Regions from separate parts of the Agromyces mariniharenae genome, predicted to be linked through region 1. Evidence: predicted binding sites of a transcription regulator. Region 1 holds the regulator's gene; the other holds the start of a gene.
What was found. The regulator HrcA, encoded in region 1, represses chaperone genes, less so after heat shock. The targets are predictions, from matches to a motif close to TTNGCACTCGNNNNNNNCGAGTGCNAA.
Positions count from the first base shown of each region.

Region 1 (7,096 bases):
AGGTGACGACCGAGGCGAATCCCGACTCCGTGGGACCCGACGACCTGCGCCGGCTCGCCGACGGCGGCTTCACGCGCGTGTCGTTCGGCATGCAGTCCGCCGTGCCGCACGTGCTCGCGGCGCTCGACCGCACGCACGATCCCGATCGCATCCCGCTCGTCGTGGGCTGGGCCCGCGACGCCGGGCTCGACGTGAGCCTCGACCTCATCTACGGCACGCCGGGGGAGTCCCTGGCCGACTGGCGACGCAGTGTCGAGGCGGTCGTGGCCCAGCGTCCCGACCACGTCAGCGCCTACGCGCTCATCGTGGAGCAGGGCACGAAGCTCGCGCGGCAGATCCGTCGCGGCGAGCTCGCCCAGCCCGACGACGACCTCGAGGCGGACATGTACGAGCTCGTCGACGACATGCTCGGCGCCGCCGGGTATGCGTGGTACGAGGTGAGCAACTGGGCGACCACGCCCGAGTACCGGTCGCGCCACAACCTGGGCTACTGGCGGGGTGACGACTGGTGGGGCGTCGGGCCCGGTGCGCACAGCCACGTCGGTGGCGTGCGGTGGTGGAACGCGAAGCATCCGGCCGCGTACGCCGAGCGGGTGACGGCCGGGTTCTCGCCGGCGGTGGGGCGCGAGGTGCTCGACGAGCCGACGCGGGAGACCGAGCGCGTCCTGCTGCTCACGCGGATCCGGGAGGGCATCGACGTCCCGTCGCTGCACGCGGGCGGGCGCCACGCGGTCGCCGGGCTCATCGCCGACGACCTCGTGGACGCGAGAGCCGCCCTCGGCGGGCGGCTGACGCTCACCCGGCGAGGACGGCTGCTGGCGGACGCGGTGGTCCGGCGGCTGCTCGACGCCTGAGCGCGTCGCGCGCGTGACTGCCATCGCGAATGCAGGAAGAACCAACGGGTGGTCGGCGTGTCGACCGCAGACACGCCGTGAGGGTCCGACTTCTTCCTGCAAGCTCGTCGAACGAACGCGCTTTCCGGGCGGGAGCGGACTGCCGACGGATCGGCTCGGACGGAGCGCCGGTCGCGAGCCGTCGCCGGAACGCGGAAGCCCGCCCGACGGTGCTGTGCGCACCGCGGGCGGGCCTCCGCGCGACGAGTCCGGCGACCGGCGCCGGCCGGCGTCAGCTCACGAACTTGATCGAGAGCGGGTAGGTGTAGAGCTGGCCCTGGTTGGCCTTGATGGCCGCGATGATGCTGAACACGATCTTCACGATCTCGATGGCGATCACGAGCAGGATGCCGATGAAGAGGAAGATCAGGATGTAGCTCACGACGAGCGCGATCGCGATCGTGATCTGGAAGTTCAGCGCGGTCGCGGTGTGGTGCCGCACGAAGGGGCCCTTGTCCTTGAGGACGAGGTAGCCGATGAGCGCCGGCACGAAGTAGAAGAAGATGCCGCCCACGTTGATGAGCGTCGCCCACAGCTTCTCGTCGGCCGGGCTGAGCTGCTGCGGAGCCTGACCCCCGTACGGCTCCTGCGGCGGCGGCGGACCCTGGGGCGGCTGGCCCGGAGGCGGCGGCGGACCCTGCGAGGGCGGCGGCGGTGGCGGAGGGCTCTGGGGCGGCGGGGGAGGCTGGGGCGTGTCGGACATGCGCGGACTCCTTCTTCGGGGCCTCTGAGCGAGACTCGGTCGATTCTCATGCTGGCACAGCGACGCCCGCCGCGGGAGTAGGCACTCCTGCGGCGGGCGCAACGGTGCGACGCCTGCGCGCTACTTGATGAGGCGGATCGCGAAGGGGTAGCGGTAGTGCTTGCCGTCCTTCGCCTGCAGGAAGGCGATGATCGAGAACACCACGCCGAGGATCCACACCGCCCAGACCAGGATGGCGCCGATGAACACGACGACGAGGATCCACGAGATCACGTAGCCGAAGAGCAGCGTGATCTGGAAGTTCAGCGCCTCCTTCGCCTCGGTGTTCGTGAACGAGCCGCGGTCCTTGAAGACCAGCCAGATGATGAGCGAGGGCAGGACGCCGAGGACGCCGCCCAGGTGGGCGAACGAGCCCCACTGCACGTCCTGCTCGGGCGTGAGCGGCACGACGCCGGTGGGGGACGACGAGGCCGGCTGCTGCGGCGGGGGCGGCGGGACGTTCGGGTCGGGGGTCTGCGAGTTGGGGTCGGTCATTGCGTGCCTTTCGGGGGTTCTGGGGTGAACCGCGGGCTGCGAGCAGGGTGGATCGCAGCCGGGGTGACTCGCGGGGTACGGCTACGGTATCGCCGAGGTCGTCGGGTGGCAACGGCCGGGTCGCGGCATGTCGCGATAGGATTGGCACTCAGGAAGAACGAGTGCTAAGCGGTGAGGGAAGCGAGGAACATGGTCTCCGAACGCGGTCTCGAGGTGCTCCGCGCCATCGTGCAGGACTACGTCGCGTCGCGCGAGCCGGTGGGCTCGAAGACCATCGTCGAACGCCATGCGTTCGGCGTCTCCGCGGCGACGATCCGCAACGACATGGCCCTCCTCGAGGAGGAGGAGCTCATCGCGGCGCCGCACACGTCGTCGGGTCGCATCCCGACCGACAAGGGCTACCGCGTCTTCGTCGACCAGCTCACCGACGTCCGGCCGCTCACGCGGGCGCAGCGACAGGCGATCGAGACCTTCCTCGGCGAGTCGAGCGACCTCGACGAGCTCCTCGCGCGCACCGTGCGGCTCATCGCGTCGCTGACCAAGCAGCTCGCCGTCGTGCAGTACCCGAGCTTCGGCAGCGCCCGCGTGCGCCACGTCGAGCTCGTCTCGCTGGCGCCCGCGCGCGTGCTGTGCATCCTCATCGCGGACTCGGGCCAGGTCGAGCAGCGGCTCGTCGAGCTCGAGCAGCCCGTCGACGAGGAGACGCTCGCCGGGCTGCGCGTGCGACTCAACGAGATCGCCGGCGGTCGCACGATGGCGGATGCCGCGGTGGCGCTGTCGGGCGAGATCCCCGGCACCGACCGCCGTCACGCGCTCGTCCTGCACACCCTCGCCCTGACCCTCGCCGAGCAGGCGCGGGCCCAGCGCAGCGACCGGCTCGTCGTGGCCGGCGCCGCGAACCTCGTGCGCACCGAGCAGGACTTCGCCGGGTCGATCCTCGACGTGATCGAGGCGATCGAGGAGCAGGTCGTGCTGCTGAAGCTCTTCGGAGAGATGTCGGGCGACGAGCACGCCGTGGCCGTGCGCATCGGTCGCGAGAACGCCTCGTTCGGCCTCGGCGAGACCTCCATCGTCTCGAGCGCGTTCGAGATCCCCGGCCGCGACGTGTCGCGCCTCGGCGTCGTGGGCCCCACGCGCATGGACTACACCACCAGCATGGCGGCCGTGCGAGCCGTCGCCCGCTACCTCTCCCGCACCCTCGGCGAGAGTTGACTCCCGCTGCCGACCCACCCGCTCGGCATCCGGCAATCGAAAGGACACGCCCTCCGTGGCAGACCACTACGAGGTCCTCGGCGTCGCACGCGACGCCACCCCCGACGAGATCAAGAAGGCCTATCGACGCCTCGCACGCGAACTCCACCCCGACGTCAACCCGGGCGCCGAGGCATCCGAGCGCTTCAAGCAGGTCACGCACGCGTACGACGTGCTCTCCGACCCGAAACAGCGCCAGCAGTACGACCTGGGCGGCCGCGGCGGCGGGTTCGGCGACCAGGGGTTCGGCGGGTTCGGCGACATCTTCGAGACCTTCTTCGGCGCCGGGCAGCAGACCCGCGGACCCCGCTCCCGGCGCGAGCGCGGCCAGGACGCGCTCATCCGCGTCGAGGTGGGCCTCGACGAGGTGATCTTCGGCACGCACCGCGACATCGAGGTGGACACGGCCGTCACGTGCGAGACCTGCCACGGCTCGTGCTGCCAGCCGGGCACCGCCCCGGTCACCTGCGACATCTGCCATGGCACGGGCTCGATCCAGCGCTCGGTGCGCTCGCTGCTCGGCAACGTCATGACCTCGAGCCCGTGCGGCACGTGCCGCGGCTACGGCACGATCATCGCCACGCCGTGCGTCACCTGCCAGGGCCAGGGGCGCGTGCGCGCACGTCGCACGGTGCCGGTCGACATCCCAGCGGGCGTCGACACGGGCGTGCGGCTGCAGATGCCGGGCTCGGGCGAGGCCGGTCCGGCGGGCGGCCCGAACGGCGACCTCTACCTCGAGATCAAGGTGAAGAACCACGACGTGTTCAGCCGCAACGGCGACGACCTGCTGTGCACGCTCGAGGTCGCGATGACCGACGCGATCCTCGGCACGACGACCACGATTCCCGCGCTCGACGGCGACGTCCACGTCGAGCTCCGCTCGGGCCTGCAGAGCGGCGAGGTCATCACCGTCAAGGATCGCGGCGTCACGAAGCTCCGCGGCACGGGCCGCGGCGACCTCCGCATCGGCGTACAGGTGCTCACGCCGTCGAAGCTCTCGTCGAAGGAGCGCGACCTCATCCAGCAGTTCGCCGCATCGAAGAAGGCGCCGAAGCCCGAGCTCACGCACTTCCAGCAGGGCCTCTTCGCGCGACTGCGCGACCGGTTCCTGGGCTGATCCCTCGACGATCCTCCGACGAGCGCACGAACGAGAAGAAGGCACGGATGCCGCGATGAGCCACCTCTACCTCGACGAGTCGCTCGACCTCGCCGCCGTCGCGCCCGGCGCGGTGGTCGAGCTCGCGGGCGACGAGGCGCGCCACGCGGTGACGGTGTCGCGGGTGCGACCGGGGGAGCGCATCGCGATCGGCGACGGCCGCGGCACGCTCGTGCACGGCGTGGTCGCGTCGACCGGGCCGCGCGAGCTCGCCCTCGAGGTCGACGAGGTCGTCGTCGAGCCCGCCGCGTCGCCGCGCCTCATCCTCGTGCAGGCCCTCGCGAAGGGCGACCGCGACGAGCTCGCCGTGCAGGCCGCGACGGAGCTCGGCGTGGACGCGGTCGTGCCGTGGCAGGCGAGCCGGTCGGTGTCCCGCTGGGAGGGCCCGAAGGCCGAGAAGGGGCGCCTGCGCTGGGCGTCGATCGTGCGCGAGGCCGTGAAGCAGTCGATCCGCGCCTGGCTGCCGCCCGTGGCATCCGTGACCGCGACGGCCGCCCTGCCGGCCGCGCTCGGCGGCAGTCGGATGCTGCTGCTCGAGCCGACCGCGACGATCGCGCTCACCGAGCTCCGGCCCGACGGCCGCGACCTCGCGCTGGTCGTCGGCCCCGAGGGCGGGATCGCGCCGGCCGAGCTCGAGCGCCTCGTGGCGGCCGGGGCGGAACCCGTGCGGCTCGGGGCTTCCGTGCTGCGCACCTCGACCGCGGGGCCCGCCGCGATCGCCGTGCTGAACGCAACCCTCGGGCGGTGGTGAGTCATCCGTCGCTACGATGGTGAGATGACCGAACACGCTGAGCCGACCCTCTTCGAGCGGATCGCGGCGCGTGAGATCCCCGCGCAGATCGTGGCCGAGACCGACCGCGTGATCGCGTTCCACGACATCGCGCCCAAGGCGCCCGTGCACGTCGTCGTGACCACGAAGGAGCAGGGCGGCTACCGCGACGTCGTCGAGCTCGCCGCGGGCGACCCGGCGCTGCTCGCCGAGCTCGTGGCCGTGGCGCGCGGCGTCGCCGACGAGCTCGCCGACGGCGACTTCCGACTCGTGTTCAACACGGGCGGCAACGCCGGGCAGACCGTCTTCCACGTGCACGCCCACGTCCTCGCGGGCGGCCTCGAGGAGGGATCGCTTGCCGGCTGACCTTGAGGGTCCCGACGGTGCCGCCCCGCGGCCCGCTCGCGACGACGAGGAACGTCTCCGCATCGACGGCATCGCCATGGTGCGGCTGCTCGGCCCGCAGGACCGGCTGCTCACGTCGATCCAGCGCGAGTACCCCGGCGTCGAGGTGCACGTGCGCGGCAACGAGATCGCCATCCGCGGCGACGCCGACGAGCGCACCCGCGTGCGCCGCCTGATCGAAGAACTCCTGGAGCTCGTGCGAGCCGGCCAGGATCCGACACCCACCGAAGTGAGGAGCTCGGCCCGAATGCTCGATGCCGATCCCAACTCCCGGCCGTCCGAGCTGCTCGGACAGGTCATCGTGTCCGCGCGCGGACGCACCATCCGGCCCAAGACCGAGGGCCAGCGCGAGTACGTCGACGCGATCGACGAGAACACCATCGTGTTCGGCATCGGCCCCGCCGGCACCGGCAAGACCTACCTCGCCATGGCGAAGGCCGTGCAGGCGCTGCAGCGCAAGGAGGTCAGCCGCATCATCCTGACCCGGCCTGCCGTCGAAGCGGGGGAGCGGCTCGGCTTCCTGCCCGGCACGCTCACCGACAAGATCGACCCGTACCTGCGCCCGCTCTACGACGCGCTCAACGAGATGATGGATCCCGAGGTCGTGCCGAAGCTGCTCGCCTCGGGCACCGTCGAGGTCGCCCCGCTCGCGTACATGCGCGGCCGCACGCTGAACGACTCGTTCGTCGTGCTCGACGAGGCGCAGAACACGACGCCCGAGCAGATGAAGATGTTCCTCACGCGACTCGGGTTCGGCTCGAAGATGGTCGTCACCGGCGACATCACGCAGATCGACCTGCCGGGCGGCGCCAGCGGCCTGCGGCTCGTGACCCGCATCCTCGACCACGTCGACGACATCCACTTCTCCCGGCTCACGAGCGACGACGTCGTGCGGCACAGCCTCGTCGGTCGCATCGTCGACGCGTACACCGAGTACGACCAGCGTCAGCAGGCCAACAGGTTCGAGCGCGAGCAGGCCCGCGAGTTCGCCAACCGGGCGGAGCGCCGCGGCCACGCGCCGCGCGACCACCTCCCGCGGAAGGGCAAGGCGTGAGCCGGTGGGACGAGGCGTGAGCGAGTGGAGGGGCGGCCGGTGAGCATCGAGGTCAACAACGAGTCGGCGATCGAGGTCGACGAGGCCGCGCTGCAGCGGCTCGCGGTCTACGCGCTCGACGCCATGCACGTGCACCCCGACGCCGAGCTCGCGATCGTGCTCGTCGACGAGGGCGCGATGGAGCAGCTCCACGTGCAGTGGATGGACGAGCCCGGGCCCACCGACGTGCTGAGCTTCCCGATGGACGAGCTCCGCCCGGGCACCGAGGACCAGCCTGCGCCGCCCGGCCTCCTCGGCGACGTCGTGCTGTGCCCGCAGGTCGCCGAGACCC
Region 1 is NZ_VSSB01000002.1:1,008,646-1,015,741, reverse strand. It holds gene hemW (radical SAM family heme chaperone HemW) at 1-854, shown strand, start outside; gene FYC51_RS19850 (DUF4870 domain-containing protein) at 1,126-1,596, opposite strand; gene FYC51_RS18030 (DUF4870 domain-containing protein) at 1,717-2,130, opposite strand; gene hrcA (heat-inducible transcriptional repressor HrcA) at 2,320-3,342, shown strand; gene dnaJ (molecular chaperone DnaJ) at 3,398-4,498, shown strand; gene FYC51_RS18015 (16S rRNA (uracil(1498)-N(3))-methyltransferase) at 4,554-5,288, shown strand; gene FYC51_RS18010 (HIT domain-containing protein) at 5,313-5,672, shown strand; gene FYC51_RS18005 (PhoH family protein) at 5,749-6,765, shown strand; gene ybeY (rRNA maturation RNase YbeY) at 6,805-7,096, shown strand, end outside.

Region 2 (7,096 bases), on a different contig from region 1:
GTGCCGGGGCTCCCGAGTTCCGAGGTTTCGAAGTGCTCGTGTACCCGAGTGCCCGAGTATCCGAGTACCCGAGTGCCCAGACCCGAGCACGACGAAGGGAGCCCCCGACTCGCCCCCGACACGACGATGGGCGCCTCCCGGAGGAGACGCCCATCGCGTTCGGGCACGAGGCCCTGAGGTGTGCGGACTAGAAGTCCATGCCGCCCGTCGGGTCGCCGACCGGAGCCGGGTTCTTCTCGGGCTTGTCGGCGACGACGGCCTCGGTGGTGAGGAAGAGGCCGGCGATCGACGCGGCGTTCTGCAGCGCCGAGCGGGTCACCTTGGCGGGGTCGATGATGCCCTGCGCGACGAGGTCGCCGTACTCGCCGGTCGCGGCGTTGAGGCCGTGACCCGCGGGGAGCTCCGCGACCTTGGCCGCGACGACGCCCGGCTCGAGGCCCGCGTTGAGGGCGATCTGCTTGAGCGGCGCCTCGATGGCGACCTTCACGATGTTGGCGCCGGTCGCCTCGTCGCCGTCGAGCTCGAGGTTGCCGAAGGCCTTCTGGCCGGCCTGGATGAGGGCGACGCCACCACCGGCGACGATGCCCTCCTCGACGGCGGCCTTCGCGTTGCGGACGGCGTCCTCGATGCGGTGCTTGCGCTCCTTGAGCTCGACCTCGGTGGCCGCGCCCGCCTTGATGACGGCCACGCCGCCGGCGAGCTTCGCGAGGCGCTCCTGGAGCTTCTCGCGGTCGTAGTCGGAGTCGGTGTTCTCGATCTCCGAGCGGATCTGGGCCACGCGGCCGGCGATCTGCTCGGGGTCGCCCGCGCCCTCGACGATGGTCGTCTCGTCCTTGGTGATGACGACCTTGCGCGCCTGGCCGAGCAGGTCGAGGGTGACGTTCTCGAGCTTGAGGCCGACCTCCTCGGAGATGACCTGGCCGCCGGTGAGGATCGCGATGTCCTGGAGCTGCGCCTTGCGACGGTCGCCGAAGCCGGGGGCCTTGACGGCGACCGACTTGAAGATGCCGCGGATCTTGTTCACGATCAGGGTCGCGAGCGCCTCGCCGTCGACGTCCTCGGCGATGATGAGCAGCTGCTTGCCGGTCTGGATCACCTTGTCGACGATGGGCAGCAGGTCCTTGATGTTCGAGACCTTGCTGTTGACGATCAGGATGTACGGGTCCTCGAAGACCGCCTCCTGGCGCTCGGGGTCGGTGACGAAGTACGCCGACAGGTAGCCCTTGTCGAAGCGCATGCCCTCGGTGAGCTCGAGCTCGGTGCCGAAGGTGTTCGACTCCTCGACGGTGACGACGCCCTCCTTGCCGACCTTGTCGATCGCCTCGGCGATGATCTCGCCGATCTGGGGGTCTGCGGCCGAGATCGACGCGGTGGCGGCGATCTCCTCCTTGGTCTCGACCTCCTTGGCGGCGGCGAGGAGCTCCTCGGAGACGGCCGAGACGGCCTTCTCGATGCCGCGCTTCAGCGAGATGGGGTCGGCGCCTGCGGCGACGTTGCGGAGGCCCTCGCGCACGAGCGCCTGGGCGAGCACGACCGAGGTGGTGGTGCCGTCACCGGCGACGTCGTCGGTCTTCTTCGCGACCTCCTTGACGAGCTCGGCGCCGATCTTCTCGTACGGGTCGTCGAGCTCGATCTCCTTGGCGATCGACACGCCGTCGTTCGTGATGGTGGGGGCGCCCCACTTCTTCTCGAGCACGACGTTGCGACCGCGCGGGCCGAGGGTCACCTTGACCGCGTCGGCGAGCGTGTTGAGGCCACGCTCGAGACCGCGGCGGGCCTCCTCGTTGAAAGCAATGATCTTTGCCATGTGTGTCTCTCGTCCCTTCCCGGACGTCCAAGAATCTTGGGGTTTAGCACTCGAATCGAGTGAGTGCTAAAGACGATTCTGGCACTCGACCGTCACGAGTGCAAGCGAGCCGGATGCCGCGCGGCGGCGTCTCGGGCCGTGTTCGCCGTGCGCGTGACGCGGCGTCGCGGCATCCGTCGTCGCATCGGCGCTGAGAAGGACGGTGAAGGGCGGATCAGGGCGCGAACGCCGCGGACCCCTCGTTCGGCACGAGCTCGATCCAGGTGTTGCCGGGCGCGAGCCGGAGCGTGGAGCCGTCGTCGGCCGTGAGCGTGATCGGCGCGCCGGCGTCGGGCTTCGTCCACGTGCCGTGCGCGGTCCGCCCACCGGCCGACACCCACGCCTCCCCGGTTCCGGTGAGCGCCGTGAGCGGCACCTCTTCATAGGGCCACTCGATCGCGACGCGCAGGGTCACCACGTTCGTCGCCCGGATGCGCTCCCCCGACGCCTCGAGGTCGGGTGTGCCGTCCTGCGCCCGCAGCCAGGCGTACGTCGTCGGGTCCCACTCCCACGACGGGCTGCTCGACTCCGAGAACACGAGCTCGATGCGGGACGTCGGCGTCGCCGCGAGCGACGGCGCGGCGAGCGGGTCGGCCGTGCCGTAGGCGAACTGCACCGGCGGCGGCGCGAGCCCGGCGTTCGCGGCGACGACGTCGGCTGCCGCGAGGACGAGGTCGTGCGGACCGGGCCGGTCGTCCGCGCGCTCGAACAGCGTCCCGTCGTCCTCGTCGGCGACGACGTTGAGCAGCGGCGTCGCGTGCATGAGGTCGACGAAGTACTGCTGTCCGCCCGAGTAGGCGATGATGCCGCCGAGCGGACTGGCGATGAGCGGGTCCATCGGCCGCACGGAGCGCACCGGGCCCACCTGGTCGGGCACGTCGGAGTGCCAGACCGCGACGTACCGGGTCAGCCCGCCCTCGACGAGCTCCTCGTAGACGAGGTCGGTGCGGTTCAACGCGATCTGCGGGCGCGCGTCCCAGTGGTTGTCGATCTTCACGGCGAGCGACGGATGCCGCAGCGCGGCGGCGTCCGCGGGCGTGCCGCTCAGCGGGGCGAACGCGATCCCGACGGGCGCGGCCTCGGCCGCGGGCCGCGCCTCATGCGTCGGCGTCGCGGTCGGGATGAGGTCGACGGATGCCGCGTCGCAGGCGCACAGGAGGAGTGCCGATGCCGCGACGGCGGCCAGCGGCACACCCCTCCGCCCCAGGACCGGGCGGGCACGCCGTGCCATGGCGCCATGCTAGCCATCGAGGGGTACCCCCGGGAGGTTCGGCGCACCGATCGATGGCCCCGGCGCACCCCCAGAACCGGGCACACGGATGCGCGCGGCATCCGCCCCCGGATGCACGAACGCGCCGCCGGCGAACCGGCGGCGCGTCCAAGCTCGTGGATCAGGCGGGGCGGACGGCCTCGGCCTGGGGCCCCTTGGCACCCGTGCCGACCTCGAAGACGACCTGCTGGCCCTCTTCGAGGACCTTGTAGCCCGCCATGTCGATCGCGGAGTAGTGGACGAACACGTCCTGGCCCCCGCCGTCGACCGTGATGAACCCGTATCCCTTTTCAGCGTTGAACCACTTGACGGTTCCGTTCGCCATGCGTTGCTCCCATGTTGCCGTGTGTCGATCAGCACGTGCCTGTCGCCTGTACCGGGCCCCCTCGTTCGTGCTGACGAGGCACCTCGTTCGGCACCGGGCGTTTCACACGGGATAGAGCGACCAATTCCAGATACTAACGACGTGACGTCGCGGCACAAGAGGTCGGACGCAAGGAAATGTCGCAGAATGGCAACGATTCGGTCGCGATCAACCGCCGGTGGCCGCTGCGTAGTCGGATCCCACCACGAGCACGAGCGGAGTGCCCACCTCGGCGAACTTCGCGTCGAGGCGCACGTCGGCCTCGGGGATCGCGGCGGCGACGCCTCGCGCGGCTCCCTCGAGGTCGGGCGTCGCATAGTAGACGACCGTCTCGGTGAGGTCCTGCTCGCTCGCGTTCGCGGTGGTGCCGACGGGGATGCCGGCCGCGGTGAGCGTCTCGGCGGCCCGCGCGGCGAGACCGGACGTCGTGGTGCCGTTCAGGACGGTCACCGGGATGTCGGGCGCGACGGTCGGCGCCGCCGTCACGACGGGCGTCGGCGTCGGCGTGGCCACGCCCGTGTCGCCGAAGTTCAGGCGGTCGTTGAACACGATCACGGCGCCGATCCCCACGGCGACGAGCACGACGGTCGCGAGCGCGGCCCAGCCGAACGCCACCCAGCGCGCACCGCGACGTGCCGGCGCGCGATGGGCCCCGACCCGCTCGATGCCGTGCGGGATGGAGTCGAATCGATCGCGAGGGAACTTCTGCGCCATGGGGTCCAGTCGGGGGTCGGGGCCGTCGCTCAGTCGAGCGGTCGGCCGATCGAGAGCGAGCGACGCGCGCGCGTCGCCGCGCGCGCCTCGCGCATCCGCTGCAGGCGCTTGATCAGCATGGGGTCGTGCCGGAGCGCCGCAGGCGAATCGATGAGCTCGCCGAGGATCCGATAGTAACGGGCGGCCGAGATCCCGAACTCCTCGCGGATCGCCTCCGCCTTGAGCCCGGCCTGCTGCCACGCCCGGCCCTCGAACGCGAGCACGCGTCTCGCGCGCTCGTCGAGTCCGGTCCCGTCGTCGGGGGCGGGCACGCGCTCGGCGCTCATGCGTCCTCCCGTCCCAGGCGGACCGTCGCCGCCTGCTGCACATCCTAGGGACCCGTCGCCGGGTGTCCGCCGAGCGGCGCGGCGTGTGCGGCGGCGGCGCACGGAACACGGGGCATCCGTCGCGCGTTGCACCCGCTTGCAGGAAGACCTGCGACCATGGATGCCGGCCATCACGGCACCCGATCGGAAGGAGCGCCCGTGGCGTATCGCGTGGAGAAGAGCGACGAGGAGTGGCGCGCCGAGCTCGGCGGCGAGCAGTACGCGGTGCTGCGCCAGGCGGCGACCGAGCGTCCGTGGACGGGCGAGCTCCTCGATGAGGAGCGCTCCGGCGTCTACGCCTGTGCGGCGTGCGGCGCCGAGCTCTTCAAGAGCGGCACCAAGTTCGACTCGGGCTGCGGCTGGCCGAGCTTCTACGAGTCGGTCCGCCCCGAGGCCGTCGAGCTCATCGAGGACGCGTCGCTCGGCATGGTGCGCACCGAGGTGCGCTGCGCGAACTGCGGCTCGCACCTCGGCCACGTGTTCCCCGACGGCTTCGGCACGCCCACGGGCGACCGCTACTGCATGAACTCGATCGCCCTCGACTTCACCCCGGAGTCCTAGGCGTGGGCTCCGCGCTCGAGGCGGCGCTCGCCCGGCGCTCCGCCTCGAAGGTGACGGATGCCGCACCCGACGACGCGGCCCTGCTCGAGCTGCTCGAGGCCGCGTCGCGCGTCGCCGACCACGCGTCGCTGCGGCCGTGGCGCGTGGTCGCGCTGCGCGGCGCCGCCCGGGAGCGGCTCGGCGCCGCACTCGCGGCCGCAGCGGGCGGGGAGGGCGATGCCGCCGCGAAGCTCGCGGGCAAGCCGCTGCGGGCGCCGCTGCTGCTCGCGGTCGTCGCGGTCACGATCCCCGACCACGAGAAGGTCCCCGTGTGGGAGCAGGAGGCGTCGGCGGCCGGCGTCGCCCACGTGCTGAGCCTGCTGCTCGACGAGGCGGGCTGGGGCGTGATGTGGCGCACGGGCCCGTTCACGCGGCATCCGCTCGTCGCCGAGGTGCACGGCCTCGCCGCGAACGAGCACCTGCTCGGCTGGCTCTACGTCGGCGGCCTGCCCGACGGCCGCCGCACCGACCGCCGGAGCGACCCCATCGCGGCGAGCCGGCTCACGGTGCTCGACTAGCGACCCGACTCGTCGCTGCCGACGACCGGGATCGCACCCGTGCGCGGGGGCGGCGGGATCGCGTGCCGGCGACGCGTCCAGCCGAGGCTCGCGATGACGACCGCGACGAGGGCGAGCACCGTGCCGCCGATGGTGGCGAAGTCGACCGGCCGGTCGGCCGTGGGCAGCAGCAGGTCGAGCGAGAGGGCCGCCGCGAGCTGTCCTGCGACGCCGCACAGCGCGAGCACGAGCACGCCGACGATGCGCACGAGCACGGCCTGCCCGGCGATGAAGACGCAGCCGATGGCACCGCCCGCGTAGAGCCACCACTCGGTGGGCATCGCCTGGGGCCAGCCGGCGGATGCCGCGTGCACGAGCATCACGACCACGAGCGCCGTGGTGCCGACGCCGAAGTTGAACACCGTGGCGGTGAGGGCGCTCTCGGCGGCGCTGCGCACCCGGCCGTTGACCGCCTGCTGCCAGGCCGCGCCGATGCCGGCGACGAACGGCAGGAGCATCAGGAGGATCGGCACGTCGTGCACGAGCTGCGCCGACACCGTCCATCCGATCGCGGCCAGCGCGAGCACGGCGCCGATCACGCGCGTGGGCGTGATCGGGCGTCGCCCGCCCGGTCCGAGGCCGACGAGGTCGAACACGATCCCGCCGAGGGTCTGCCCGGCGACGATCGCCACCGTGAAGAGCGCGACGCCCACGACGCCGGCCGAGAGGCCCTGCGTGATCACGAACCACGCACCGGCGAGCCCACCGAGCACCATCCACCACGCGAGCCGTCGTTCGCGCAGCGCCTGCGCGACGCGGCCGAAGCCCAGGCGGCCCGGGCGCCACGCGGCCAGCACGACCAGCAGGATGACGAGCCCGCTGCCGAACGAGATCGCCGCGGCGGTGAAGGGGTCGTCGATCGCATGTGCGAGCTGCCCGTTGATGCGCGACTGCAACGCGGTCAGCGCGCCGCAGGCGAGCGCGAACACGATCGCGAGCCACATCGGGAGGCGGGTGCGCTCCACGTGGGCATGGCGGTGCTGGTGCTCGGACGGGGCGGCCGGGGCCGCGGCATCCGTGCTGGGATTCTCGGTCAAGAGCCGGCTGCGGGACTCGAACCCGCAACCACCGCTTTACAAGAGCGGTGCGCTACCAATTGCGCCAAGCCGGCGGGCGGCGATGCCTCACGACATCCTATCGGCAGCACGAAGGCCCGGCACGTGGCCGGGCCTTCGTCGCGCGTCGTGACCGCCTACTGCGGCGCGGGCGTCGGCGTCGGGGTGGGCGTCGCGCCGGAGTCGTTGAACGTCGCGCTCGTGGCCTGGAGCACGAACGCCTGGAACTCCTGCGGGTCCTCGAGCGAGCCGCCGTACTGCTGGCCGTTCACGAGCACCGTCGGCGTGCCGGTGACCGACGGCAGCTCGGGGTCCGTGTTCGGGA
Region 2 is NZ_VSSB01000001.1:2,779,947-2,787,042, reverse strand. It holds gene groL (chaperonin GroEL) at 188-1,807, opposite strand; gene FYC51_RS12905 (DUF3048 domain-containing protein) at 2,022-3,077, opposite strand; gene FYC51_RS12900 (cold-shock protein) at 3,238-3,441, opposite strand; gene FYC51_RS12895 (LytR C-terminal domain-containing protein) at 3,649-4,194, opposite strand; gene FYC51_RS12890 (DUF3263 domain-containing protein) at 4,224-4,520, opposite strand; gene msrB (peptide-methionine (R)-S-oxide reductase MsrB) at 4,719-5,120, shown strand; gene FYC51_RS12880 (nitroreductase family protein) at 5,123-5,677, shown strand; gene FYC51_RS12875 (DMT family transporter) at 5,674-6,753, opposite strand; tRNA gene FYC51_RS12870 (tRNA-Thr) at 6,755-6,827, opposite strand; gene FYC51_RS12865 (DsbA family protein) at 6,909-7,096, opposite strand, start outside.
Region 2: the regulator HrcA is predicted to act here: its motif matches at 1,851-1,877, upstream of groL (chaperonin GroEL).